DNA from 4 places in the Marinilactibacillus sp. XAAS-LB27 genome. Region 3 is predicted to be linked to each of the others. Evidence: riboswitches for the same ligand, from Rfam matches in the RefSeq annotation. Region 3 holds a riboswitch; each other region holds the start of a gene.
The links. Region 3 has a riboswitch for thiamine pyrophosphate ahead of thiW (energy coupling factor transporter S component ThiW). Riboswitches for the same ligand answer to the same signal wherever they lie in the genome.
Positions count from the first base shown of each region.

Region 1 (7,331 bases), on a different contig from region 3:
TGGCTATCTTGGTAATCCACAGAAACGCCCAATGGTAGAGGGTAGACATAAAGAAATTGCTGCTAGAATAAAGCATATGGAAAGTTGTGAAATCAATGAAAACTGATCCAACAGCGTGGACATCTGAACAATTCAGCAAACACTATATCGCAGATTATAAACCCTATAACTTTGTGGACGGAGAAGGCGTAAGGTGCAGTATTTATGTCAGTGGCTGTCCCTTTGCTTGTAAAGGGTGCTACAACAAAGTCGCGCAAAATTTTGCATATGGGAAGCCTTATTCTATTGAACTGGAAGATCAAATCATCGAAGATTTACGCGCTGAGTACTGTCAAGGGATGACCTTGCTAGGAGGAGAACCATTCTTGAATACTGGAGTTACAATCCAGTTGAGCAAACGCATTAAAGAAGAGTTTGGAAACAAAAAAGATATCTGGTCGTGGACGGGATATACTTGGGAAGAATTGATGACCGGAACAGAAGATAAACAAACATTGTTGTCTTATCTGGACGTAGTAGTAGACGGACGATTTGAGTTGGAGAAAAAGGATCTGGGTCTGGCCTTTAGAGGGAGTTCGAATCAAAAAATCATCGACGTTCAAAAGTCATTAAAGACTGGAGAGTGTGTGTTGTGGCAAGATGGACACTACTTATGATTTAAAATAGGTATGCTAAACAGAGGGGATAGACTATTTAAGTGAATAAAGCAAAACATTCTTTTCTTAAACTGTGATTTCTGTTATATTCTCTATTATACTGTATTCAGTATAATTATTTATAATATGAATAAAGTATAATAAAAAAATACTATTCAACAGTAAAAAGGAGAGAAACAGTGGAAGATAAGAAGATAGAAATAAAACAGCATTATGGATTACTGACAGCATTGTCTATGATTGTCGGTATCTGTGTAGGTTCAGGAATCTTTTTCAAATCAGATGATATCCTAGCTTATACGGGTGGCGATGTTTTACTAGGCGTGCTTGTATTCTGTATTGGGGCTTTATGTGTGATATTTGGGAGTATCACTTTAACTGAATTAGCTAGTAGAACAGAAAAAACTGGTGGCGTAGTGGGGTATTTTGAAGAGTTCATTTCACCTGCGGCAGCTAGTGCATTTGGCTGGTTCCAAGTATGGGTTTATTTCCCAACAATCACAGTAGTAGTTGCATGGGTAGCTGGAATTTACACCACAATGCTGTTTAACTTACCATCAACACTTGAAACACAAGTCGGTATAGGACTTATTTATTTAACATTCTTATTTGGAATGAACTATATTTCGCTTAAAGCAGGTGGACGTTTCCAAAATCTTACGACGTTCATTAAATTGATTCCCTTAATTGGGATTGGACTTGTAGGGTTGTTCTGGAGTGCACCAAATCCTGAAATTCCAAACGAAGTGGCTGTAATCGGAACAAGCTCTGTAGGACTCGGCTGGCTTGCAGCCTTAGCGCCAATGGCTTTCTCTTTTGAAGGATGGGTTATCTCGACAACCATCACACCAGAAGTTAAAAATGCTAAACGCAATATGCCAATTGCTTTAACCATTGGACCTTTAATTGTACTCGTTGTCTACCTAGCTTACTTCTTAGGAACAGTATCGATTGTTGGAGAAGAGTATATCTTGTCCACAGGAGATGCTGCAATCAGTCAGATTGGTACAGCTATACTTGGGGCAAATGGTGAATCGATCATGCTTACTTTTGTTTTGATTGCTGTTTTAGGTGTAGTCAATGGATTGACTTTAGGATATATCCGTCTGCCTCAAGCACTTGCGACAAAAAACATGATTCCAATGAGTGACAGTATCAAAGTCATGGATGCAAAAAGAGAATTATCACCAGCTTCGACTATTTTTGCTTTTGTAGTTAGCTTGGTATGGATGGGATTACATTATATCTCACAAAAAACGTCCTTGTTATCAGGCGGAGATATCAGTGAAATCGCGATTGTATTCAGTTACTTGGCATACGCTGTTCTTTACTTGAAAGTGATCCAATTGAAACGAGAAGGTGTCATCAAAAATGTCTTCTTAGGCTATGTTGCACCAGTACTTGGAACACTTGGTTCGCTGGTCATTTTAGTAGGAGGAATCTTCTCTAATCCGACTTTTGTACCCTTTTTCCTGATTTTCTCTTTACTTGTCTGTATCGCTGGATTCGTTTATTATCAAAAGAAAAATCAAATCGCATCATAATAAAATAAACCATCCTCTATCTTACAGCTCAGCTGAAAGCGAAGAGGATGGTTTATTATTATGTTGAATGACCAATAATGAAGTTAGTTTAATGGATAGCCCGATTCCAAAAACGTAACTTTTTCATCTGATTTTGACTAATAACTTTTCAGCCCTTCTATGTTAAGGTAAAATCGACTATGCAGAAGAAATTATCAAAACTTTTGATCAGCAGTATTTAAAAAAAATTATTCAGTTCCCATATTGATTTTTGCTTTAACAAAAAAGAACTAGATTTAAGGAATAGGTCGAATTAAAAGGAAAAGGGGTAAACAAAATGACTGACCAATTAGACACATTCAAATTCCATGATATGACATTAACTTGGATAGACGGAGGCATAACTTCAATGGATGGAGGTGCGATGTTTGGCCCCGTCCCGAAACCACTTTGGTCAAGGAAATATCCAGCTAATGAAAAGAACCAGATTGAATTACCAACGGATGCGATTTTAATACAATATAAAAATAAAAATTATTTAATTGATGCAGGAGTCGGCACTGGGAAGCTATCAGATAAGCAAATTCGAAATTATGGTGTGCGAGAAGAAACGAAGATCGAAGAAAGTCTGAATCAAGTTGGATTAGCCGTTCAAGATATTGACGGTTTAATCATGACCCACATGCACTTCGATCATGCTGGAGGCTTAACTCAGTTGAAAGAAGGGCAATATGTATCGACCTTTCCAAATGCTGTGATCTATGTAAATGATATTGAATGGGAAGAAATTCGCCATCCCAATATCCGTTCAAAAAGTACGTACTGGAAAGAAAACTGGGAAGCGGTTCAGGAGCAAGTCAGAACATTTAATAAGAGTCTTGAAATCGTCCCGGGTATTGAACTAATCCATACCGGCGGACACAGCAAGGGACATGCTATTGTAAAACTGACACAGAACCAAGAAACGCTTTTACATCTAGCGGACATCATGCCTACGCATGCTCATCAAAACCCCCTATGGGTGCTTGGATTTGATGATTATCCGATGGATTCTATTGACGCCAAGCTATACTGGATGGAAGAAGCGCGTAAGCTCAATGCAAAATTCATCTTTTACCATGATGCTTTTTATAGAATGGTGCAGTGGGATTATAGTGGGAAGCAAATTATCGATGACCTTAAAAGAACGAAACAAGCTTACATTCAATTTTAAAAAGAAAAAGACAATTAGTAATCATTTACTTGCTTGTTTTGATGTGCTCAATCATTTTTAACTCTAGATTAGCTTTTCTTTTCAAAACAATTAAGAATGACGTAAGGTTGATACGGTTGGTTAAAAACGTTGAATCTAAAGGACGAAAGTCGAGTCCTAAAATGCCTAAATTTTGCTTCTTTTGATATATGTGGTATAATGTTACTACATTAAGAATAAATATGAAGTATTATATAAAATCGTTTTAACGAAGTTTAATCGATCTGGCGCAACTATAGAGTTGTAAGGACACAGTAGAGGTAGGGACTGTGTTGTTTAAATGAGAAACTCAGTCATATAATTTGAATAGTAATTTAGCACGAATTAACTGTATAAGTCATTTATTTTTAATCAGAGAGCCGCTCCCTTAACTGGGAGGGGCTTTTGTCAATTTTAAGGCAATTTAATCCAATACTTAAAGGGAAATTGGGTGAATGTTTTTTAAAATAATATAGTATATTATTTTAAAAGCTTATGATATGATTTATGTAATTGAATACATAAAAAGACCACTAGGGGAGCTTATTGCTGAAATGCTGAGGCTGAGATAGGTAGAAACCTGACCCTTAGGACCTGATCTGGATAAAGCCAGCGTAGGAAAAGTGGAATGAACGATTTTGACTCTAGCACTCTCTTTTGAGAAGGCTTTATTGAGATTGCAAATAAGCCGACACCACTTTTCTGTCCGCAAAGGATAGTGAAGGGGTGTTTTTTATTTGTTCAAAAAAAGTGAAAAGAGGAAAAGCAATGAGTGAACAGAAGACCGTTTTAGTGACAGGATCAAGTCGAGGACTAGGTGCTGTGATTGCGAAACAGTTCGGTGAAAAAGGATATAAAGTAGTAGTCAATTACTTTAAAAGTAAGGAAAAGGCGCTTAAGGTTGTTGAAGAGATAGGGGAAGGAAACGCAATCGCCATCCAAGCAGATGTCAGAAATAAACAACAAGTAGAAGCCATGGTAAAAAAAGCAACAGAACAATTTGGACCTATCGATATCGTCGTAAACAATGCTTTAATCAATTTTGAATTTAATCCAGTCACCCAAGGAGCGGTGGAAGAATTGACTTGGGAAAATTACAATGAACAGCTTCAAGGAACGGTCCAATCTGCTTTGAATACAATCCAAGCGGTCCTTCCCGGAATGAAAAAACAAGGATATGGTCGTATAATCAATATTGGAACAAACTTGTTTCAAAATCCCGTAGTACCTTATCACCAATACACAACTGCGAAAGCGGCACTCATTGGTTTTACTAGGAATATGGCAAAAGAGCTCGGGAAAGATCAGATCACAGTCAATATGGTGTCTGGTGGATTATTAGAACGGACAGATGCTAGTGCAGTGACTACGCCAGAAGTTTTTGATTTGATAGCAGCTAGTTCTGCACTAAATCGTGTGACAGAACCAACAGATGTAGCGGAAGTCGTTGTTTTCTTGGGGTCTGAAGCTTCAAGAGGCGTCACGGGGCAGAATATTGTTGTAGATAGCGGACTGACAATGAATTAAGAAATAAATAGTTTTGTAGAAAGTGATTAATCATTTTATTGATTAGAAGCAAAAAGCTACGCCTTAGTGGGTGTAGCTTTTTACTTGTTCGGGGTAATGTTCACTAGAAAATTTTGGTATACTATAAGAAACTGATAGATAAGGAAGCTAAGCGATTGAAAGACTTACTTAAAGATGACGAACGTATTGATCAGTTGATGCAATACGATATAGAAATTATACAGAGCCCTTCAGTCTTCTCTTTTTCACTAGATGCCGTATTATTAGGAGAGTTTGCTCAAGTACCCAAGCATAATCGCGCTAAAATTATCGATCTTTGTTCTGGGAACGGTGCGGTTGCCCTTATGCTTAGTCAAAAGACGGCTAGTCCGGTGATGGGGATAGAGATTCAGGAAAGACTTGTAGATATGGCAAATAGAAGTATCAAGTTGAATCAGTTAGAGGAACAAGTAACAATGAAAAAGGCTGATGTTAAAGAAATCAGAGAAATGATTCGTCACGATTCGGTGGATGTCGTAACTTGTAATCCACCTTATTTCAAAGTGACAGAAGAAAGCCTTCAGAATCCAAACACGCACCTTGCGATTGCCAGACATGAAATCTTTTTGTCTCTGGAGGAAATGATGAAAGCAACGGCTTTTTTACTTAAAACAAAAGGGAAAGCTTATTTTGTACACAGACCGGATCGGTTTTTAGAAATCTTGGATGCTATGCGTGCCGTTAACCTTGCGCCTAAAAGAGTCCGATTCGTTTACCCTAAAGAGCATAAAGAAGCAAACATGATATTGATTGAAGGCATCAAAAATGGAAAAGAAACAGGATTCTCTGTGCTCCCCCCTTTATTTGTGTTTGATCAAAATGACCAATATTTACCAGAAGTGAGAAGGATGATTTATGGAACTGAACGAAGTAAAGAATAGCTATTTCTATGTCCTACATTGTAAAGATGGTTCGTTTTATGGTGGATATACCACAGACCTAGAGCGAAGACTAGATGAACATAATTCTGGTACAGGTGCGAAATACACCAAACCAGCCTATAGACGCCCCCTTAGAATGATTTATGCTGAAATTCATCCAACGAGAAGTGCAGCGACGAAAGCCGAAGCAGCCTTTAAAAAACGAACAAGAATTAGTAAAGAACGATATTTGAAACAAAACGGAGTGGGGTTACCATTCAGTCAACAAGAACGATGCAAGATTGTAAGAAGAGAGGATGCAGTTGATGCAGACGCAAAAGAGTTATGAGAAAACAGAAACAGGTATGTTATATCTCGTACCGACACCGATTGGGAATTTAGAAGATATGACGTTTAGAGCCATCAGAATGTTGAAAGAAGCAGATTTAATTGCTGCTGAAGATACCAGAAACACCCAGAAATTACTGAATCATTTTGAAATTCAGACAAGTCAGATTAGCTTTCACGAACATAACTCAAATGAACGTACACCAAAACTGATTGAACGAATGATTGCCGGAGAAACGATTGCTCAGGTGAGTGACGCAGGTATGCCTTCGATTAGCGATCCGGGTGTAGACTTGGTTAAAGCAGCTATTGAGGCGGGGATTGCAGTTGTCCCATTACCGGGAGCAAATGCTGCACTGCCAGCACTCATTGCTTCTGGTATCTCACCCCAACCGTTTTACTTTCACGGGTTCTTACCGAGGAAGAAAAAAGATTTGCATACTGAACTGGAAACACTGAATAAACGCCAGGAAACCATCATTTTCTATGAATCGCCACATCGATTAAAAGCGCTACTGGAACAAATTGAAAAAGTCATGGGGCCAGATCGAAAGATTGTTTTAGCTAGAGAATTAACGAAAAGATATGAAGAATTTATCAGAGGAACAGTTTCTGAAGTGTCTGAATGGGCGCAAGCAGAGCAGATTCGAGGAGAATTCTGTGTGATTCTTGAAGGAAATGCTCATCCGATTTTAGACCAAGAAATCGCAGAATGGCAAAATTGGTCTGTAAAAGAACATGTCGAAAAATTAATGGAATCAGACGGGTTAAATAGTAAACAGGCAATAAAAGAAGTATCTATTTTAAGAGAACAACCTAAAAGAGACATTTATTCTGAGTATCACGAGATATAAGACAATTATAGTATTCTTAAAAAAGATACAGTATACTATAATCAAATGAAGGAGGTAGTCTTTATGAAAAAATGGACGAAAATAATCACGCTCTTAACTGTTGGGGCTGCGCTAGCTGCGTGTAGCAACGATAATGATGAAGCTGTAGTGGCACCTGAAACAGAACAAGAAACGACTACTGAGACAGCTACGGAAACAACTACTGAAACGACTGAAGAAACTGAACCAGTCGATGAAACCGAAGATCAAAGAGCAGCGTATCAAGCTGAACTAGATCAAGCACAAGCGCAATA
Region 1 covers NZ_JAYXKP010000008.1:9,173-16,503, forward strand. Annotated here, with positions in the region: gene nrdD (anaerobic ribonucleoside-triphosphate reductase) at 1-106, shown strand, start outside; gene nrdG (anaerobic ribonucleoside-triphosphate reductase activating protein) at 96-656, shown strand; gene VXN63_RS10145 (APC family permease) at 836-2,200, shown strand; gene VXN63_RS10150 (YtnP family quorum-quenching lactonase) at 2,517-3,392, shown strand; TPP riboswitch at 3,936-4,049, shown strand; gene VXN63_RS10155 (3-oxoacyl-ACP reductase) at 4,179-4,937, shown strand; gene VXN63_RS10160 (tRNA1(Val) (adenine(37)-N6)-methyltransferase) at 5,135-5,857, shown strand; gene VXN63_RS10165 (GIY-YIG nuclease family protein) at 5,832-6,185, shown strand; gene rsmI (16S rRNA (cytidine(1402)-2'-O)-methyltransferase) at 6,163-7,038, shown strand; gene VXN63_RS10175 (hypothetical protein) at 7,102-7,331, shown strand, end outside.
Region 1: another riboswitch for thiamine pyrophosphate. It lies ahead of VXN63_RS10155 (3-oxoacyl-ACP reductase); the one in region 3 lies ahead of thiW (energy coupling factor transporter S component ThiW).

Region 2 (7,331 bases), on a different contig from region 3:
CTTCTGTAATGCATCTCCAAGTCCGACAGAAGTAGTCGTTTTCCCTTCTCCTGCTGGCGTTGGGTTGATTGCCGTAACTAGAATGAGCTTGCCTTTTTGCTTGGATTCAATACTTTCTCCAGACAAAGTGATTTTAGCTTTGTAAGGTCCATATTGTTCAAGATTTTTTTGTTCAATCCCTAACTTTTGAGCGATAGATTCAATAGGTCTCATTTTTGAGGCTTGTGCGATTTCAATGTCTGTATTCAAAAGTTATCCTCCGTTTTTACGAACGAATAAAACCTTAAGCCTTCATTTTATTCGTTTTAATATTTTTTAACTGCTATTTTCTTATGTAATCCGATTATAACACAACGATAGACGAACTTTAATCACAAATCCAAGCAGTCTCTCTATTTACTTTTTTTATATTTAAGCGGTATAATTGCAAAGTAACTTCTATTTATTTATCGACATTATCCAGTATATTTCGTAAAATATAGTTAGTTCGTATAAAAGGAGGCTATACCTTGAAAATATTAGATAGAATTGCATTAGGCATCCTGATACTCGGAGGCATTCATTTGCTACTGATTGGATTAATTGGTTTCAATGCCGTAGAGCTTGTCTTCGGTAGCCCAGAAGAATGGGGAACGCGTATTGTCTATATCGTCATTGGCTTGAGTGCATTATGGTGTTTCAAATACTTCTCATTCACACCAAGAGGCGGCAGCAGATTAAAAGATCGATAGCATCCTTTCCCTACTGAAACTAGCGTCATTCATTATTATAAATTAAAAAGTCGAGTTATTATAGTTGTATATAATAACTCGTTTTTTTATATTCTCTCTATTATTTAATTGAATGATTTATCTGTAAAAAACGATTCCCGCAAGTACTAGTAGCAACCCAACAATCAAAGATACGACACTTCCGAGTACATAAACGCTGTTATACCATAACCAGTATTTATCTTGTTTTTTATTGACTGGTTGTTGATTTCTCTTGAGTTGCTTTGGATGTTTCAGAGAAATACCACCATATACGATTAACGCAAGACCTATTATAATTAGTAAACTCATTTTATACCCTTTCTTCCACGTGCACCTAGTCGTTCATTTTAGATCGGTAAATCTTCTCTACCTTTACCTCTGAAAAAATCTCTCCACTGGTAAAAGTCTGCATCGAGCCCTCTGAGTAAAATTTCTGCTGAACCTACGTTGGTGGCTAGCGGAATTTCATATACGTCACTCAACCTTAGTAAAGCAGAGATATCTGGTTCGTGTGCTTGTGCTGTTAGTGGGTCTCTTATGAAAATCACAAGATCCATTTTATTGTCTGATATGTAGGCACCAATTTGTTGGTCCCCACCTAGCGGACCTGATTTGAATCGATGAACATCCAAACCTGTTTCTTCTATAATGCGTGTGCCCGTTGTTCCTGTCGCAAGTAAAGTATGTTTTTCTAATATTGCCTTGTAGGCCGTTGCCAGTTTAATGATGTCTTCTTTCTTTTTATCGTGAGCAATTAATGCAATATTCATCTCTGTTCACTCCATCCTATTGGTTTCAGACTCGTCATACTTTGTATCTTCATTCATCATAACATATCTTATCGGTGAGATAATACCATGAGAAACAGCAACTGTTATAAGCATTAGATTTGCACCCATTCTATGTGCGCGATACACTAAGTGTAGAAAAAATAATAGGAGGAATTTAGACATGGGTAAAAAAGTAGCAACGGTTATGACAAAATTATTTGAAGATGTAGAATTCACTTCACCAAAAGAAGAACTTGAGAAAGCAGGCCACGAAATTGTAACGATTGGCTTTGAAGCTGGCGAGACAGTTGAAGGTAAAAAAGGGAAAGCTTCTGTTATAATCGACAAAAGTATTGACGATGTTTCACCAGAAGATTTTGACGCACTACTCATACCTGGTGGGTTTTCACCTGATCAACTACGTAAAGATGAGCGTTTCTTGAACTTCACACGTGCATTCTCTGAAAATAAAAAACCGATTTTCTCAATCTGTCACGGACCACAATTATTAATCAATGCTGAAGTTGTAAAAGGGAAAGACATTACTTCAGTATCTCAAGTAGCGATTGACCTTAAAAATGCCGGTGCAAACTTCCGTGATGAAGAAGTTGTCATTGATGATTCTGGTTTAATTTCAAGTCGTACGCCTGAAGATTTACCTGCTTTTAACAAAGCTATGGTGAACGCGTTACAATAATTACGGTTAGCTGAGGAAATTATTATTTTTATCAGCTAAAACCTTAACTGATTTTAAGGATAAGTAAAATATTTATTGTTAAACTATCTATAGTGTCAGAATTATAAAACACTTTTCTTTTCTCCCCCTAATATTGAACGTTTTAAAGTGGCCCCCCACTTTACTTTGTTCTTTTGAAAAGAAATTTATTCTATATGAAGCTGAACTTTCTTTCTCCCCTGATTGAATTGTATACACTGCTGAATATAGAAACATAAGAGACTAGATATGTCTTAATTTTAATTGAGGTTGGAATGTTTTCCTTCCTTAAAAAAATCCCATTAGGATTCAGCGAATGTTCGCTCTTTCCTAATGGGATTTTTTTGTCTACTTTTATATTAATTAAGTTTACGGTAAGCCCAGTGATTCGTCGGACCATGACCGTGACCAACCTGTTCCAATGGATCAGATATTGCGGCCTGAATGTAAGCTTTGGCAGTCTTGATGGCTTCTAGCACTGAATGACCTTTTGCAATTTCAGCTGTAATACACGCTGAATACGTACACCCTGTACCATGGGTATTTTTCGTGTCAATTCTAGGAGTGGATAACCAAACTTCCTCTCCACTTTCAAGCAGTATCAAGTCAGAGGCTTGCGGATCATCTAAAGCATGACCACCTTTAATGATGACAACTTTGCTGCCAGCTTCTTTTAACTGATAGGCGGCTTTAAGCATAGATTTTTTATTCATAATCTCAGTCCCTGTCAATGCCTCGGCTTCTGGAATATTGGGTGTGATGACATCGGCTAGAGGGACCAGTCTGCTTTTCATGACTTCGACCGCAGTGGATGCCATTAAGGGATGGCCACCTTTTGCGACCATTACCGGATCAATGATCAGCGGGGCTATTTTATTATCTAAAAGCTTGTTTGCAATAAGCTCCATATAATCTCCATTAACCAGCATACCTGTTTTTATCGCTGACAAGTTGAAGTCACTAAAGATCGCATCCAATTGTGCTTCGACCATTTCAAGCGGCATAGGGTGTACTCCGTGAACCCCAAGCGTATTCTGAGCCGTGACCGCCGTTAATACGGATACCCCAAATACGTTTCTTTCCTGAAAGGTTTTTAAGTCTGCTTGAATCCCTGCTCCACCACCACTGTCACTGCCTGCAATCGTCAATACTTGTTTGGTCGTCATTTTCTAGTTCCTCCTTGTACACCGAGCACTTTTTCAATCGCCATAACCGATAAAAAGGTGGTCTTTTCTATTATTTGTTGCGCTACTATTTGAAAATTGTATTGTTTTGTCATTTTGCTCATCCCACTCTCTAGACATTTTAAGACACAAAAAAACTCTTCCAAAATTGATAGAAGAGAGTCGGTTCACACTAAATAAGAATACAGATTACTTGATCTGCTATTCATCATGATCACTTCCCTCCGCTAGCATTACCTAGTTCAGGTTAAGGGTCAGGTCTTACCTTTCTCAGCTTTCACAATCAGTTTGGTTGGAGGGTTGTTGGAAATCCTCGGTCTTTACTGAAAGCTCTATGCTCCCCTAGTTCTTTTAATTTAACGGTTTCATTATATCAGTTCTATGCCGGAAATACCATATGCATGAGCGTCGATTATTTGTCTCAACTCTTTCTATTTTTTACGTTTTTTTTCATCGGTTCATCATACCTTCTTCAAATATATTTTCTATACTATGTTCATACCCACAACAACCAACTTATTTTTCAGGGCGATTACTCCTCCAAGTAATCGTCCGTCTCCTTTTTAACCACTTGCATCTGCAGGTGGTTTTTTTGTTGTTTTGGACTTTACTGATCAGTCTCTTTGATAGTAACGCTTAAGGCCGATTTCATTCTTGGTGATGGCTACATTCAAAGTCAGGAAATCCGTACTCTGTGGAACGGTATAATGAGAACGATCACCACGAAAGGTTCATCGTACATTTGATTACAGAAAATTTCTCCTTAAATATATTCTTTCAGTTTATTCGTTCCTACCATGGTGAAATGTGTTTCTAGCACTTTTCGTATGCTTTTTGTTGATGTTTGTTTACCGCACCAGTCATCGATTTGATTTGTAGTCACCTTACCTTCTGGAAACAAAACTTGATATTGTCTAACACTTTCTAATATAGCTGATTCTAGTGGTACTTTATGCCCGCAGGTCAGACAACTTTTCATTCTAAGACCGCTCGACAAGGAAAGCGTATTGCAGTGCGGACAGACAACCCCTTTTTCTAACAGTTCATAAGGGTATTCGGGCGTAGTTTGTTCATGCTGATTCTGAGTCTCCTGTCCATCCACTAGTTTTTCAGCCAGTTGTCTGTCTTTTTGGGATGGCATTTTAAGCTGATCGTTTATTTTGATGAGGTGGGTTTCAATTTGTGTGGGGAAGATAAAAGAATCGGTGGTACTGGCATTATAAAGGGTAAATGTGGGATGAATGAAGACGACGTGTGCTTCAATTTTATGTTTAAAATGTGTTTCTCTGATTAGATTAGTGAGGTTTTGTTTGGTTCTGGCTAGCTGAATAGTAGGGTTTCTGATAACTTTTCCGGATACTGTCGATAATCCTTCGTTGGTCAAAATGTAATCACCTGAATAATTTTTGATTTCGTACAGATGGATTGTACCTCCAGATATCACTAAGGTATCTATTTGAAAAGTACTTCCGCTAGTTTTTAGTAGTAAATCATTTAGTATCAAAGCGTCATTGGTTAGATGTTTAGCGAGTAGGGTATCAAATTGCTCCTCCCCTGTATATCCTTTTTCGAGATTCCATAGTAGTCTTCGGTCAGATTCCCTTAACGTAGTTCGTGCATCCAAATATATGAGCTTTTTTAGCAAATCTGGCTCTTTTCTCTGATTCTTTACTATAATTGTTATCACCTCATTATTGATACTGATGAATGCTTTGGAATCTAATGAAAATTCTAAAAGTTATTGGTTTTGAGGATAAGCTACAGCTTATCTTTCTTCCTATGGTGGGTTTCTTTTTAATAAGAAATTACAATTATGAACATAGTCCCTCTCGTTGACTTCCTACCTTACGAGACGGACTATCTGGGTGTTTCATTCCCTCTCGTTGGCTTCTGACCTCGCGAGAGGGACTATCTGGACGTTTCATTCCCTCTCGCTGACTTCCCACCTTGCGAGAGGGACTATCTGGGCATTTCATTCCCTCTCGCTGACTTCCCACCTTGCGAGAGGGACTATCTGGGCATTTCATTCCCTCTCGTCGACTTCCAGCCTTACGAGAGGGACTATCTCACCTTTTCATTCCCTCTCGCTGACTTCCGACCTCGCGAGAGGGACTATCTCCCTGTTTCATTCCCTCTCGTTGGCTTCCGATCTAATGAGAGGGACTATCTTAGTGATTCGTACCAAAAACATAGATTAAAAGGATCTTCAAAATGAAAAAACAGCCGTCAGCGGCTGTTTTCAAATCATGCTATTTGGTTTTTGACGATTTTGCCGTCTTTGATGACGAGTTGGATGGTTTCTGCGTTAGATAGGCTGGCAATATCGTCTAGGGGATTCCCTTTGATGACGACTAGATCTGCTAGTTTACCTTTTTCAAGGGTGCCGAGTTCGTTTTCCCAGCCGAGGCATTCTGCGGCTGTCTTAGTGGTCGCGACGATTGCTTCCATCGGCGTCATACCACCTTCTGTCATCAGAGCAAGTTCTCGCAGATTGGTTCCGTGAGGCATGACACCTGCATCGGTTCCCATTGCGATTTTAACGCCTGCTTTGTAGGCCTTAGTGAAACTCTTTTTGTGTGCTTCTATGGCATCTCGAGCTTTTTGAACCGCAGAATCCGGCATTCCAGTTTCTTTAGCCAATTCCAAAACAGCTACTGGAGCGAGTAAGGTTGGAACCAAGTAAGTCCCGTGTTCTTTCATCATTTCAATCGCTTCGTCGTCCAAGAAAATTCCGTGCTCAATTGAATGAATCCCAGCTTTGACAGCCTGCTTAATGCCTTCAGCACCTTGAGCGTGTGCCATGACTTTAACCCCTTTTCTAAAAGCGGCTTCTTCCACAATCACTTGGAGTTCTTCTAATGAAAACTGGGTAAATTCTGGATGATCCGTTGCACTGAGCACACCACCGGTCGCGTGGACTTTGATCACTTCTGCTCCGGCGCGCAACATTTCCCGGGTCTTCTTGCGTACTTCTTCTACGCCATCTGCTTTTCCGTCTGGCATTCCAGGGTAATTAGCCTGGAGAAGTTCCACGGTTTGCCCTGAGGTTGTGTAGCCATCGCCGTGTCCGCCAGTGATTGTCAGCGCATTGATACTGAGCTGCATTCGAGGGCCTTCTACAATCCCTTCTTCTACGGCTTTTTTGACACCGAGGTCTGTTCCTAAAGCGTCGCGAACAGACGTAATTCCTGCGTTGAGTGTATTGCGCATATAATTGATCGCCTGATAAAACATATAGGAAAAAGGTGTTTCCAGTCTGTTTTGCACGGAAGAATATTCCATCATTAAATGGACATGTGTATCGATAAATCCTGGAGCGATCGTTGCACCATCGACATCAATTGTTTCGTCAACAGTCCCATCAAAATCAGCAGCATCCCCCACAAACACGATACGGTTCCCGTCAATGACGACCGCGCCTTGTTCCATCGGTTCGCCACCATTACCATCGATCAATAATCCATTCTTAATCATCGTTTTCGTCATGTCATTCTCCCCTTAGCTATTGAATATAGTCTATTCTAACCTAAGGATTTACCGATTACTACATTACGATGAAAAAAAGATGAAATTTTTATCATTTAGAATTTTGCATTGCCTTCAATAAATCCTGAACTTGTTCTACATCTTTGTCTCCGCGACCTGAAATCGTCAGGATAATAGAATCTTCCTTATCAAATTCTGGTGCCAGTTTCTTCGCTAGCGCCACTGCATGCGCACTCTCCAAAGCCGGTATAATACCTTCTTTTGCAGCTAGCAGTTGGAAAGCTTCTAGCACTTCTTCCTTAGACACAGTGTAGTATTCTGCGCGTCCGCTCTCTTTTAAATAGCTATGTTCCGGCCCAATTCCTGGATAATCTAACCCAGCCGCAATCGAGTACGTTGGTGCTGGGTCGCCATTCTCGTCTTG
Region 2 covers NZ_JAYXKP010000011.1:11,312-18,642, reverse strand. Annotated here, with positions in the region: gene VXN63_RS11620 (formate--tetrahydrofolate ligase) at 1-249, opposite strand, end outside; gene VXN63_RS11615 (DUF378 domain-containing protein) at 510-731, shown strand; gene VXN63_RS11610 (hypothetical protein) at 849-1,061, opposite strand; gene mgsA (methylglyoxal synthase) at 1,100-1,522, opposite strand; gene VXN63_RS11600 (type 1 glutamine amidotransferase domain-containing protein) at 1,704-2,219, shown strand; gene thiD (bifunctional hydroxymethylpyrimidine kinase/phosphomethylpyrimidine kinase) at 2,597-3,403, opposite strand; TPP riboswitch at 3,624-3,775, opposite strand; gene VXN63_RS11590 (nuclease-related domain-containing protein) at 4,185-5,045, opposite strand; gene VXN63_RS11585 (metal-dependent hydrolase family protein) at 5,666-6,907, opposite strand; gene trpB (tryptophan synthase subunit beta) at 6,999-7,331, opposite strand, start outside.
Region 2: another riboswitch for thiamine pyrophosphate. It lies ahead of thiD (bifunctional hydroxymethylpyrimidine kinase/phosphomethylpyrimidine kinase); the one in region 3 lies ahead of thiW (energy coupling factor transporter S component ThiW).

Region 3 (7,331 bases):
AATCAGTCTGCGAACGACTTCTATTGGTAATTCGTCGTCACCAATATGAACACCCGCAGCATCAACCGCTAGGCAGATATCGACTCGGTCATTGATGATCAAAGGAACGTCAAAACGGTCTGTTAGGTCTTTCACCTTTTGAGCTAATCTATAAAAATCATTTGTCGTTGCTTCTTTTTCACGCAGCTGCACGAGTGTTACGCCATTTCCACAAGCGGTTTTGATCACATTTAAAAAAGAATCTTCGTCAAAATCGTATCTTCCTGTTACAAGGTAAAGAGTTAGTTCTTTCATTTTTCCCATCCTTTCACTGATTGGTTCCAGTTTTCTTCCATCAAGAGTGATAGATGGTTTAATGTTTGAAAGCGGAAATCGGCAAGTCCATTGCTTTGGGACTTGGCTTTCTCACCACAAAGATTGAAGTAACTGACTGCGCCGATTACGGCATCGAATGGATCTTGACCGTCTCCTAAGAGTGCCGCAATCAGTGCCCCAACAATATCACCTGTTCCTGTGAATCGATCGAGCTCTTCGACACCATTAGAAAGCATCACAGTGCGGTCATGCGATACGACGATATCTTTTGGTCCGGTCGCTAAGAAAGTCGTATAGGGATAATATTGACTCATCTCTTTCAAGGCATCGATCAGTTCGTTCAGACTTTCTTCTCCCTGATCCAGTTCGTTGCCGTCAACACCTCGTCCATGACTCGTTAATTCGCAGAAATTTCTCAGTTCTGAAGTGTTTCCTTTTACAACAGTTGGATGGTTCTCAACTAGCGCAAGGCTGACTTGATTACGGATATCACTAACGCCATAACCAACTAGATCAACGACTGTCGGCTTCTTCGTTTCTTTTGCGTAGCGACTTGCTTCTAGCAGACTAATCTGACGTTTTTCTGAAAGATGTCCAAGGTTTAAAAGCAAAGCGTCCGTTTGAGTAAAAAGCTGTTTAAATTCTCTAGAGTCATCTGCCATGATCGGTTTAGCTCCTACGTAAAGCAGCGCATTCGCCATCGACTCACAAGTGATTTCATTGGTAATGCATTGTACTAATGGAGACTGTTTTAATGGGAACTGATTCGAAAGGTCATGATTTAATGCCATGAAGCGGACCTCCTATAAATAATTTCTGAGTACGTTTGAAAGTAGACGTTTCTTTTAATTTGACTAGCACTAAAAAGGCCATTACAGAACCAATCAAAGTCGCTCCAACAAATCTTGGCGTGTAAATAAACCAGTACAAACTCTGTTGGCTACCAGTGAACCAAACCATCACGGGATAAGAAAGTAGTGAACCAATGATACCTGTTCCAATAATCTCTCCCGCCATCGACCAGTACATATTTCGGCCGAATTTATAAAATACCCCAGCTAAGAAAGCTCCAAATACGGCCCCCGTTAAAGCCAGTGGTGGAATGCCTAAAAGTAACATACGAATCAGGCCGCATATTAAAGCCATCAGCGTTCCGTATAGCGGACCGAGTAAAACACCCGCAATAATATTCATGACGCTAGACATGGGCGCCATTCCTTCGATTCGCATCAATGGTGACAACACCACGTCTAATGCAATCATCAATGCTAGTAAGGTCAATCTGTGGATTCGATTTTTTTCCACGTAAAAAAACTCCTTTCTGCGAAAAGCAAAAGGAGTGCGGTCTGAGACAGACGGAGTCATACAATCAAAATAAAACGATTGCATAAAATCAGTCTACAACTACATTTCCCTGCGCCAGTCCTAACTGTATCAGGTTCAATGGGTATAATCTCAGCTAAATAGCACCCCAAATGTTCTTTTCAATTGATTAGAGTATAGCACACTTTTTTTGATGGGACTACAGGCTTATAAATAAATACAGGATTCTCGCTCATTTAATCTTTCTTAAATTAATTTTCAAGAAAATTACGGTATACTAACGGTAACGATTATTGACTAAACGAATGAACTCTAAGGCGGTATACGTATGAACATGAATCAAGAAGTACTGTTAGCGAATCTCTATAACTTGATCCTTAATCCAGCGACACGTGATTGGGAGCGTTCTTTACTTTCAGAAACAAAAGATCGCCTAGATGATGGAAAAAGTGTGGAAAGTCATCTTTCAAAAATCGAGGCCGATCTACGTCCTCTGGCGCTGAGGAGTAATCTCACACCTGACGTGATGGATTTTTACAACCTGATTACTGGTAATTTAAAAACAGATACTTTGTTTGATATAGACAACCACACCGTTGACGATGAAAATAATCAGGACAGTGCCATTTTTGCTGGTGGTTGTTTCTGGTGTATGGTAGAACCATTTGAGACAAGAGAAGGCATCATTTCCGTTTTATCTGGCTATACAGGGGGACACGTTGACCACCCTACTTATGACCAAGTCAGCGGTGATTATACGGGACATGTAGAAGCTGTGGAAATTATTTTTGATACGCGCATGATTCAGTACGCCGATCTTGTGGACCTTTACTGGCAGCTAACAGATCCTACCGATGCACATGGTCAGTTCGCAGACCGTGGTGAACGTTACCGTCCGATTATATTTTACCGCAATGAAGCTCAACACAAAATTGCCACGGAATCCAAAAAACGTGTGATCGACTCGAACAAATATACGAAACCAATCGTTACTGCAATCGAACCAGCCAGTACTTTCTGGCCTGCAGAAAACTATCACCAGCAATTCTATAAAAAGAACCGTAAACGATATAAAAGTATGGAACAATCGCGCCGTCAGTTTTTGTTTTTTCAGCGATTGCGTGGGAAAGTGCACGCTAAACTTAACGGATTCAAAAAGTAGAAGTGATATTTAATGGTTTATTATTTTGTAATTAAACTCAAAAGTTTTCTTCAGTATAAACATGTGCTCTAATTATAAGAAAAGAACCCCAACGAGTGAGGTTCTTTAAAGACTTTACTTAAATTTGATCTTCTGTATTCACGATTGAATCGTCTTGTTTCGATTTTCCTCCACGCTCGTATACTTTAACCTCTAATCCTTCTTCTTCTAAGAATTGACCGAAAGGAATAAGGTCTTGTGCTTCATAGCGTTCTTTGAACTCGTTGATTTCTTCTTCTGAGTAAAGTTTCGGATCTAGTCTCAGACGCTCAACCGGTATCGGACGATCATTACTGATTTTGACGTCAATCACTACTGTACGTCCAGATTTTTCCAAATCAACCGCTTTTTGGAAGGTTTCTTCTAACTCACTGATTTCTTTAACGGTAAAACCAACCGCTCCTTGCGCTTCACCGAATTTAGCGTAATCAGAAGATTGGAAATCTACGCCAAAATAATAGTGGTTTGTATCTTCTTGTTCTGCTTTAATGAAGGCATATTCTTCATTGGAGAAGACAACGTGAATACTTGGTAATTTGTGTTGAACAGTTGTGATAATGTCTTGCATTACCATTGAAAAGGCACCATCACCAGTCAGATCCCACACTTGCCTATTCGGGAAGGATTTCTTCGCTGCAATAGCCCCTGGTAGTCCGCTTCCCATCGTTGCGAACACGCCTGACGTTCTCCACATATTTTTCGGTGTCATTTTCAAATGACGTATAGAAGTTTGAGTGGTATTCCCAACATCTGTAGAGTAAATGGCATCATCGTCCGCCACTTTGTTTATAGCATTATAGGCTTGATACACCTGCAGTTTACCTTCTGTTTTCTTTTCAAGCTTATCAATATAAGCAGCCCAGTTTTTAACATTTTTTATATTAGCACGATACCATGCACTTTCTTGTTTTTCAGAGATCCTATCTGTGATCGAGCGAATCGCTGATCCAGCGTCTCCTAAAATCGCTACATCAACTGGATGTCTTTTCCCTAATTTATAGGGATCGATATCGATTTGAATGAACTTATCAATGTTATCAAACACACCCGTTACCTCAGTAAAAGGATAGTTACTTCCTGCAAACAATACTACATCTGCTTCTTCAAACACTTCCACCGCTGGTTTTCGTGCGACTCGGTTTGCGGATCCCAGTAAAGCTTCGAAGTCATGTGGAAAATTGTCATAGTTTAAACCAGTAATAGCGACTGGCGCTTTCAACTTACGAGACAGCCCCATGACTGCATCGCCATTTCCTCGTGTTCCGATTCCGGCATATATGACCGGGCGTTTTGCATTTTCCAAGATTTTAGCTGCATCTTCAATATCTTTTTCATCTGGTATGGAATACGTTGGTGTACGACGAGCATTGGCAGATGAATACCAGCTATCGTTGTCTATTTCAACCCATCCATAACTGACTGGCACCTCTACAACCGCTACTCCATTTCGGGTAATCGCTGTACGAATCGCTTCATCCATGACTTTTGGTAACTGTTCCGCGTACGCTACCCGACGATTGTATATCGCTACATCAGCAAATAACGGATTATGATTCATTTCCTGAAAGGCATCCATATTGATTTCATTTTCTGCACGCTGCCCAATAATCGCTAACATCGGTACGCCATCTTCTCGAGCATCATATAAACCATTCATCAAATGCGTCGCTCCAGGTCCACCTGAACCAAAGACTACGCCGATTTCTCCACTGAATTTCGCCTGCATAGATGCTGCGATTGCACCAACTTCTTCGTGACGCACTTGAATAAAATCCATTTTCGTCTCTTCATGCTTCAGTGCATCCATCCAAGAGTTTAAAGATCCTGCCGGTAATCCGTAAATCTGTTTGACGCCCCAGCTTTCCAATACCTTGATTGCTGCAACGGCTGCTTCGATTTTCCCATTGTTTTCAGTCATAATTTACTAATCCTCCCACTAGTTAGTGTTTTCGGTTAAGTTTATTGTCTCAAACATTGGCTTATGCATTTTTAGAATACACCCACTAAGTCAATCATTCAAAGATTTAGGGCTGAGAGCATAAATATAAAAGACTCCAAATCGAAGATCATTTCACTCAAAAATTGCTCAAATACCCATTAACTTGTTATAATTCATTTATATCAATTCACCTATAATAGAAGGGAAATAAACCATTTTATGAAGATTAGAGAAAGCCATCAAGTAGATCTAGATTACCTAGTAGATATCTGGTACGAGGCTTCGCTTGATGCTCATGATTTCATTGCACCAAATTACTGGAGAGAACAGCAGGTCGTAATGAAAGAGAAGTACCTACCGCTATCTGAAACGTATGTTATATCAGAAGGGAACGGCATTGTAGGATTTGTCTCCTTGGTAGACGATTATTTGGCTGCACTGTTTATTGATGTGAATGTTCAAGGCGAGGGATATGGAAAAGCACTACTCAATTTTGTTAAAGATCAAAGAGATTTTATCCAATTAACTGTTTATAAAAAGAATCAGAATGCTGTAGATTTCTATTTGAAGAATCATTTTTCTATTAAAGAACAATCTATCGACCACCAAACTTCTGAAGAAGAATACGTGATGCACTGGATCAAAAACTAATTCCTTCTTTTCGTTTAGTGAATGTAACAAGATGTAAGTGATTTTCATCTTTATAGATTACAAAAAAAGACACTTCCCAAAAGGAAAGCATCTTATAATAGACCATATTCTAACTTGCTCCGTTATTATTTATGAATAACCGGTGCTTTACGCATATATTTCTGGTCGTTCTTTGGTGTGCGATTATATTCGGACTTTCCGCCACCTTGTTTTTTCTTGATCAGTTCTAGCATTTTCTCTTTTGGAGTCATTGTTTCCACCACCTTGAATAGTAAAAGAAAAAAGCATCAGCAAGATGCCAATGCTTTTTCTTCGTTCTGTATTGTATCTGTAGGCGAATAAACTCGCAACAGGTCCAAATATTAACGTTTTGAGAATTGTGGAGATTTACGGGCTTTTTTACGACCTGGTTTTTTACGCTCAACCATACGAGGGTCACGCGTTAATAGTCCAGCCGCTTTAAGTGCTCCGCGGAAATCTGGGTCTACTGTTAATAGTGCACGAGAGATTCCGTGACGAGCAGCGCCTGCTTGTCCTGCGAATCCTCCACCATGAACGTTGACTTTAATGTCATAGCTTTCAACTGTATCAGTAAGAGCAAGTGGTTGTCTTACGATTAGGTGCAAGTGTTCAAAGTTTAAATATTCAGTAATATCTTTACCGTTGAATGTGATTTTACCAGAACCTGGAGTCATGATTACTCGAGCTGTAGAGTTTTTACGACGGCCAGTTCCGAAATATTGTACTTGAGCCAATGAATGTCCCTCCTTAAATTAAGTTCGTGATGTCTAGTGTTTCTGGAAGTTGAGCTTGGTGTTTGTGCTCAGGTCCAGCGTATACATGTAATTTTTTAACTTGAGTACGTCCTAAAGAGTTATGCGGAAGCATTCCTTTAATAGACAATTCAATTAGTCTTTCAGGTTTTTCAGCACGTAGAGTTCCAGCAGATACTTGTTTCAATCCACCTGGGAATCCTGAGTGACGAGAATAGATCTTGTCACTAGCTTTGTTACCTGTTAATTTGATTTTCTCAGCATTTACTACGATTACGTTATCGCCAGTGTCGACGTGTGGTGTATACGTAGGTTTGTTTTTTCCGCGAAGAATAGATGCAACGACTGCTGAAAGACGTCCCAATGGGATATCTGTAGCGTCAACTACAAACCATCTACGCTCGATGTTGCTTTCATTCGCCATAAAAGTTGTACGCACGATCTTGACCTCCATAAATTCATTTTCGATTTCAGTTATTGTGATTTCAATCTTGCTCTAATGTATTTAGTCTTGTGAATAGTACCAGAACTTTCTTGATCAGAGCTTCGTTTTGTTTGTGACCTAACAAGTTTCCGGGGCTTATCATGGTGGCAAACAATACCATTTAACATAATACCGCGAATGTATAGATAAGTCAACTCCATATCAATCTTTTTTCAATAAAACCGACAAAGATTTAGTAGATAGATTATGGAGCACCTATAGATATAAAAAAGAAGCCCTTCCTCCAATAGAAAGAACTTCTTTCATAGCCTGTCACAAGTTGTTATGAATCAAATCGTTCTGCTTCTTTTTCTACACGTTCGACGATACTCTTCTGACTTTTTGAAAGAACTCTTTCTGCGATGATCAGCAAAATCGGAATCAAAATATCATCTGCATATCCTACCACCGGAATAAAATCTGGAACTAAGTCGATGGGACTGACAATATAAAGGAGAATCCCTAGTACGATCCATTTCTTTCTTTTTTCTATTTTAGTATCAAATAACGAAGTTACCAAAGGTTTAATTTGTGTCATGGGCGTCAGCCTTTGCTTTTTAAACTGTTTCATTTATCAACACTCCATTTTATAAATTTTCACGATTCTTTTTTCGCACTATTTTAGTATAAAACGTCGCATTCGAT
Region 3 covers NZ_JAYXKP010000010.1:63,423-70,753, reverse strand. Annotated here, with positions in the region: gene thiE (thiamine phosphate synthase) at 1-303, opposite strand, end outside; gene VXN63_RS11495 (hydroxyethylthiazole kinase) at 291-1,106, opposite strand; gene thiW (energy coupling factor transporter S component ThiW) at 1,090-1,578, opposite strand; TPP riboswitch at 1,710-1,799, opposite strand; gene msrA (peptide-methionine (S)-S-oxide reductase MsrA) at 1,967-2,800, shown strand; gene spxB (pyruvate oxidase) at 2,919-4,757, opposite strand; gene VXN63_RS11475 (N-acetyltransferase) at 4,998-5,429, shown strand; gene VXN63_RS11470 (hypothetical protein) at 5,555-5,680, opposite strand; gene rpsI (30S ribosomal protein S9) at 5,792-6,184, opposite strand; gene rplM (50S ribosomal protein L13) at 6,198-6,641, opposite strand; gene VXN63_RS11455 (YkvA family protein) at 6,970-7,257, opposite strand.

Region 4 (7,331 bases), on a different contig from region 3:
GGAACCTGGTTGAATTCTTCCATTTTCACATCATCTGTCATAACAACAATACTATCTTCTCCAATTTCAGAATGAAGAGTATTTTTCAACAAATCAACTTTTTCTTCTTCAATCCATCCACTAGCAATAAATAGGTGTTCACTATTTAAAACCAAGTCTTTAGCTAAATCTCTTTGTCCGAGATTATAGTAGTATTCTTCTGCTAATTCAAGATCTTTAACAAGTGGTTTCCACTCTTTCATTTCTTTTTTAGCAGCCGATTCTTCTTCACGTAACCCTTTTTGAGCATTTAAATTAGCATATAATGCATCTTCCGGTAACAGGTCATACGTGTATTTTAGTTCTCTGAAACTTAATTCTACAACGAGTTTACTGAAAGCTTCTTCATTATCCTTTGGAACAATGATCATATAAGCAGATTCATCTTGTCTACTATAAATTTCTTCAAAGTATACAGTAGCTAACTCATCTAATCCTTGGGTTAATAAAGGTGCATGTTCATTATCAACTGTTCCGATGTGAACATTCAACAACTTAAGTCCTTTAACTTCTTGAGGAAGGAAATTAAGTCCTCGCCATTTTCTTAAAAATGATTCTTCTTCTTGAAGAGCCTTTTTCTGCTCTTCAATCTGATTCAACTTTTGTTCTCTTGAATTCACTTTGTCGATTAAATCATCCACGTCTACGTTTGAAACATGGCTCTCCAATTCTTCCAAAGAGAAAACATCACGCTTTGTCTTTAATTTTTCAATCGTTCCAGGTTGAGGAACATACTTGTTAACAAAAGTGATTGCGTGCTCAATATCTTGAATTTTTGTTTGAAAATCCGCAGTTTCTTTGTAAGAATCTGTGACTTCAAACTGATCAAGAATTTCTTCTTCTAAAACATCCGATAGTGAAATGACTTCGATACTCTGCATTTCTTGAATAGAACGCAACAATGTTTCTTTGTTCTGTTGCTCGGCCATCAAAGTCAGTTTTTTCATTTTAGCGATTGCCATATCGACGCACTACCTCCTCTGCTATTCGATTGGCTAGAGCATTTTTGTTCTCTTGATAAGCCTGTTCGAACCGCTCTGCTTCTCTACTAGCGGATTCATCCATTTCAGCTTTGTCTTTCTCTAATTTACTACTGTAAATTTGCTCTTGCTCAGACTTGTATTCTGACAACTCTGCTTCAAGTGCTGTTCGAATAGATTCAACTTCTTGGGCTGTTTCTTTTTCGATCTGCTTGATTTCGTTATCAGCATCTTTCCGTAATTGAGAAGCGCGTGCTTCAGCGTCTTTTACATAATTAATTGCCTCACGGTTCATATCGTGCCTCCTTCCGCCAAAAAGGGCGCAACTAACAAGCCTCTTCTCACCCCAGAAGAAATTATCCTTGAAAGCTCACGCCCAACCGCATTAATATTTTATTTCGACTACGAGTAATATGATACCATACGTCTCACGAGATTTCAATTCGATAGCCCTACTATAAATGAAGATTTTTGTTGTAGAATCAAAGATTGTTAGCACTTGCAACTTCATATTCTTTATTTTAAGTTTACTCTAACCAATTGTGGACACTTTAACCTAAGATTCTTAATATCGCGAGTTTTCAATAGTGTTTTCATCACTATGATTTGTATTTTATAGTCCCTATTTTTTATTATGTTATTTAAACTCTAACTCAAAATAAACGTACACATTGAAACAGACAGTCAATGAAATTTTCCGAAGTTAAAAACCATTTAACCTTAACTGTACTTACTTAGTAGAAGGCTTCTTAAGTCGAAATTTAGTTGTCCAAATTGACTTTCTAATTCTTTGTTGACAAACGGAATGCGTGTTCGGTATAATCTATTTAAACAAACGTTCGGGAGATGAGCTCATGGAAAAATTTGCAGTTGAAAAAAATCAAATCCTTCATTACTTCAAAGAAACTTATTTAAATCGTAGTCACTTTGCAGTTCATAAACAAATGCCAGCTTTACAACTAAGACACTTCATCAAACAAGCTGTGCGTAAACAGAAACTGATTACTATACAATTGAATCCATCTGCACACGACTCATCTATATCCGAATGTACTGGAACAGCTTCTTTTTCTCCTTATAGTAGTCAAATCATTTTGAATAGCCATAATAGTAATACTGTTCATTTGATAAACAGTGATCAAATCAGACATATTAGACTAGTTAAGTAAACTCTATAGTTTAAACTTTCGTTTTATTTATTGCTAGTATATTTCTTAACACTAAAAAGTCTTCAGAGGGAGAAACACGTTCCCTTTGAAGACTTTTTCACGTTATTACAAATGAATTTTATACATACTTATTACAAAACCTATAGTATTGGCGAAAACAAACGACTAAATTGCTGCTTGAATAATTCCCATTTAGAATACTGGTTTATGATTTCTCGAGTTAATTCATAAGAAGCTTCCATATCTTTCTCGAAAATAGCTACTTGCTCTTTCGCCAAATGGCGATCGTAAATAAAGGTATTGACTTCAAAGTTCAGCTTAAAACTTCTTATATCAAAGTTGGCTGTACCCACTGATAATATTTCTCCATCTATTACGATTGTCTTTGCATGAATAAATCCAGCATCGTAAATATATACTTTGACGCCTGAGTTAATCATTTCTTCCGCATAGCTAAGAGTAGCACGGTATATGAAAGGATGATCTGGTTTGTTGGGGATCATCAATTTAACATCAATACCAGATAAACTCGCAATTTTTATCGTTTCCATCAACGCTTCATCTGGTATGAAATAGGGTGTCTGGATATAAACGGACTCCTTAGCCATACTAATCATTTTAAGAAAACCTTTTTTAATTGCATGCATTTCAGTATCTGGTCCGCTGGAAACAATTTGTAGATCAGTGGAGCCTATAAAAGATGAAACTGGAAAATAACTTTCTTCATAACTGACTGGATGATGTTTTACAGATGCATTCCAGTCCATCAAAAACCTTGTTTGCAAAGGAAGAACACCGTTTCCGTTGATTCTAAGATGTGTATCTCTCCAGTATCCCATCTTTTCGTAGAGACCCAAATAATCATCTCCGACATTAAAGCCTCCTGTATAACCCACTTTTCCATCGATTACGACTATTTTTCTGTGATTTCTGTAGTTCAGTCTGAAAAATTTAGAACCGAAGAAAGGCTCAGCTTTTCCTCCTAGAGCTTTTAGATGTTCAAAGAAATGAGCGCCTACGACTCTAGCCCCAATCGGATCATATAAAACTTTAACTTCAACCCCATTTTCAGCTCTTTCTTCTAGAGCTTTTAACAATCTTGTACCAATACCATCTGCTTTAAATATATAGTAAGTCACATGAATGTGGTGTTCTGCTTTACCGATGTCTTCTATTAATCTATCGAATTTTTCTTTACCATCTGTGATAATATCCACTTTATTTCCTTTGGTTAAAATAGCTTCATTACTTTCTAAGAAGAGAGAAACTAGTTCCAAGGTAGCATCCATATGCTTCGCTTCCGGAACATCTAGATTTTCGGACTCAATTAACTGTTTTTGCGCTTCAACCAATTGCGTCATACCAATTCTTTTCTGTGATCGAATGTCGAAAATATTTTCTTGAGATATTTTTCGTCCAAGAAATAGGTAAAGAACAATTCCGATCCCGGGTAACATTGTAATGACGAGTAGCCATGCCCATATTGCTGCAATATCTCTTTCTCTTTCTCTGAAAACTGTTATAAATGCTAAAATTGAATTGATAAAAATAAATAACCAGAATATTGTTCTAATAATCTCCATTTTATTCCCCTTATAGTCTTTTATTGACTCCTCTACGAACACCTGACACTAGCCTTCTAGAGTTTTTCTTAATCAGTTTACACTATTCTGCCTTTACCCGTCTACATATATTATCCCTAGAGGGCTCCTAAAGCGAAGTCCCTTTTAAAAGAATACGTTATTTTGTAACAATTGGTTGGTAAAAAACAAAGCAGCCTCTAATAGTAGAGACTGCTTGATGGAAAATATTTTCAAGAATTAATTTTTTGATTTAGGCACAAACATAGATGATGCTCTATCGAATAATAACACCAACACTATAATCGTGACCGCTATTGTTGCCAGCATGCTCGCTCCATTAAATAGCAAAGAAAACGTTATTGGATCAAGCCCCCACACTGCATAGTCTCCAAAAAAGAATACACCAGCTAAAAAATGCCAGAACCAACGTGCAGCCGATCCTATGAATGTCGTGATGATCAAATACTTTTTAGCGCTGCTCAGTGAATTTTCTTTTATATTTTTGATGATGGTTTGGCTAAAGTACCCGGCAAAACCAACACAAGTGAAAGCAAATCCATATTCAATAATAAATTGATAGATATTCAATATATAAGCTGTTCCAGCTACTACATGCAAAATTCCCCATAAAAAGCCCGCAAATAAACCAGGCAACATTCCTCTTCTAATGGCAAAAAATGTCAACGGAATCGTCCCTAATGAAACACTAAAAGATGATCCAATCCCTATGGGTATTAAAGACAAAATCATGGCAATGGCCGCAAATAGTGTCCCTTCAATATAAATTCTTAACTTCTCGTTCTGCATACAAAAACTCCTCCTATAGATACTATGTATACTAGAGGAGGAGTAAATTCTTATCATCATAGCAAAAAAGCACAAAAATACTTTTAGACACTGATTCTAGGTACTCTCCCTACGCACGTACGAACGTACAGGTTCAAAGGGTCTGGACTTTATAGTCCACTCTCAGCCAATTCAATTGGCTCCCCTAGTACAAATAGTTAATTTATCGTGATTTATTTGAATCGACGATTTTGGTTCACTTCCATTATAACAGGTAAGATGATTGGACGTCTACGTGTTTTTTTGAATAAATGATTTCCGAGTTCTTCTCTAATATCTTGCTTGATAGATCCCCAGTCGAAATCATTATGTTCAAGATTTTTGCGTACCACGTCAGTAACGATTTCGTTAGACTCATTAATTAAATCCTGACTTTCTTTAACAAAGACAAACCCTCTTGTTACAATGTGTGGGCCAGAAACGACTTTGCGTTTTTTCCGGTCGATCGTTACAACCGCTACAAAAATACCATCTTCAGATAATAGTCGTCTATCTCTTAAAACAATATTTCCAATGTCTCCAATACCAATTCCATCAATTAACGTATTTTCAGCTGGTACTTGACCAGTCTGATTCATTTTACCATTTTGATAGTTCAAAACATCTCCATTACTTAAAATAAAGATATCTGCGTTATCCATACCTGTTTCGTTTGCTAAATCAGCGTGAGCTGCAAGCATACGATACTCTCCTTGGATTGGTATAAAATACTTCGGTTGAAGTAAATTGATCATCAATTGTAAATCGTTCGGCGTAGCATGACCAGAAGCTTTCATATTATCAGAAATATGCTTAACAGTAGCACCCGCTCTGTAGATCAAGTTTTCTGTTTCAGCAACGGTTACTTCCATTGCAATAGATGGACTTGTAGCAATAAATACAAGATCATTTTCTTTAATGTTAACTTGTCCATGATTGCCTGTTGCCATACGGCTAAGTGTTTTAATTGGTTCACCAGAAGCGCCAGTTTCAAGTACGATAATTTGGTTATCATCAAACTGATCAATTTTATCCACTGAGACGATTAAATTTTCATCAGGAAGTGTCAATTTGTCTAATTCAATCGCTGTTGCGAGAATCGCTTCAAGATTACGTCCTGTTATGAATACTTTTCTTCCAGATGCTTGTGCCGCATTCAGCACTTGTTGAATACGTAAAATATTACTTGCTACTGCAGCAACAATAATTCTACTATTTGAGTCTTGGAAAATATCCAAAACTTCTTCTTGAACTTTTTTCTCAGAAACATTTTCTATCGTACTTTCTGCTTCATTTGAATCACTCAATAACGCAAGTACACCCTCTTTACCGATCTCAGAAATCTGAGAAAAGTCCGTACGGTATCCTTCACTTGCACTCTGATCAAACTTAAAGTTTCCAGTGTAGACAATGTTCCCGTCATCAGTCTTAACAGAAATACCCATAGAGTCAGGTATAGTATGCGTTGTTCTGAAAAATTTCACTAAGTTTCCATGAAAATCAATTTCTGTGTGTTCATCGATTACATGATAATCATCAAAATCGGCACCAAGACTGGATTCATTAACAAATAATTTTGCTAATGCAATGGTTAGTTCTGATCCAAACACAGGTACATTGAAAGATTCAAGGAAGTATGGCAATGCGCCTATAGCATCCTCATGTCCGTGTGATAAAAACACACCTGCAATGCGGTCTTTGTTTTCTAGTAAATAGCTGAAGTCAGGAATAACTGCATCAATACCATACAAGTCGTCTTCTGGATACATTAATCCACAATCCAAGACAAAGATGTCCTCTCCTGATTCAATGACATATAAATTTTTTCCGTTTTCTCTTACTCCTCCAAAAGGAATAATCTTAATATTACTCAAATTTTTCACCTCTAAAAGTTGATTTAACGTATAGTTCAACTTAGTTATTATAGTCTATTTCGCCTATTTTTCTTACGTCCGTTCACTCTACACTGATTTTAGTATAGCATAGAAATTCCTTATTTCCTACTAATCTTCTACTTAGGAACGAGTCGACTTTCTCTTTTAGTATCTGTATACTTTACTACTATAAACTTGAAGGAAATGGAGATCAAATCATGGTTCCTCAAAACTTAAAAGCTATTCATCTGGATTACTTAAACAGTGAGCCCACTCATTCTGCTTCAATAATAGAAGTTAGTGAGGCTTGTTCATGTTCTGAAAAAATGACAAAGAAGGTATTAGAAGAACTATCAGAAGATGGAATGCCCATCAAATTTGACTTTAAAACGGTTACGCTCTTGAACCCTATTTTATCTAAAACGTCTATTATAAACCAGCTGGAAACTGAAAGAATTGGTCATCATATAATACTTCTTCAGTCAGTTGATTCTACAAATGACTATATCAAAAAGCATCTGAGTTCATTAAATCATGGTTCCTTAGTTCTTGCCCATGAACAGACAGTTGGAAAAGGACGGTTAGGACGACAGTGGTCTTCCCCTGCTGGAAAAACAATATCGATGAGTCTACTACTCAAACCTTCAAATCAAAAGCTCCGTTACTCTATTTTGACACAAATGGCCGCTGCTGCACTTGTCCAATCTTTATCAGCTAATAATATTCAGGCAGAAATCAAATGGCCCAATGATGTGTTGGTCCATAAAAAGAAAATATCTGGCATTTTAACTGAAGCAGAATATTCAGGAAGTCAACTTGAAGGCATCATTATTGGTATAGGAGTCAATACCAATCTGGATA
Region 4 covers NZ_JAYXKP010000001.1:652,774-660,104, forward strand. Annotated here, with positions in the region: gene VXN63_RS03150 (V-type ATP synthase subunit I) at 1-1,001, opposite strand, end outside; gene VXN63_RS03155 (hypothetical protein) at 988-1,314, opposite strand; sodium ion sensor (DUF1646 type) at 1,355-1,401, opposite strand; gene VXN63_RS03160 (hypothetical protein) at 1,874-2,188, shown strand; gene cls (cardiolipin synthase) at 2,329-3,771, opposite strand; gene thiT (energy-coupled thiamine transporter ThiT) at 4,009-4,578, opposite strand; TPP riboswitch at 4,667-4,774, opposite strand; gene VXN63_RS03175 (ribonuclease J) at 4,791-6,470, opposite strand; gene VXN63_RS03180 (biotin--[acetyl-CoA-carboxylase] ligase) at 6,689-7,331, shown strand, end outside.
Region 4: another riboswitch for thiamine pyrophosphate. It lies ahead of thiT (energy-coupled thiamine transporter ThiT); the one in region 3 lies ahead of thiW (energy coupling factor transporter S component ThiW).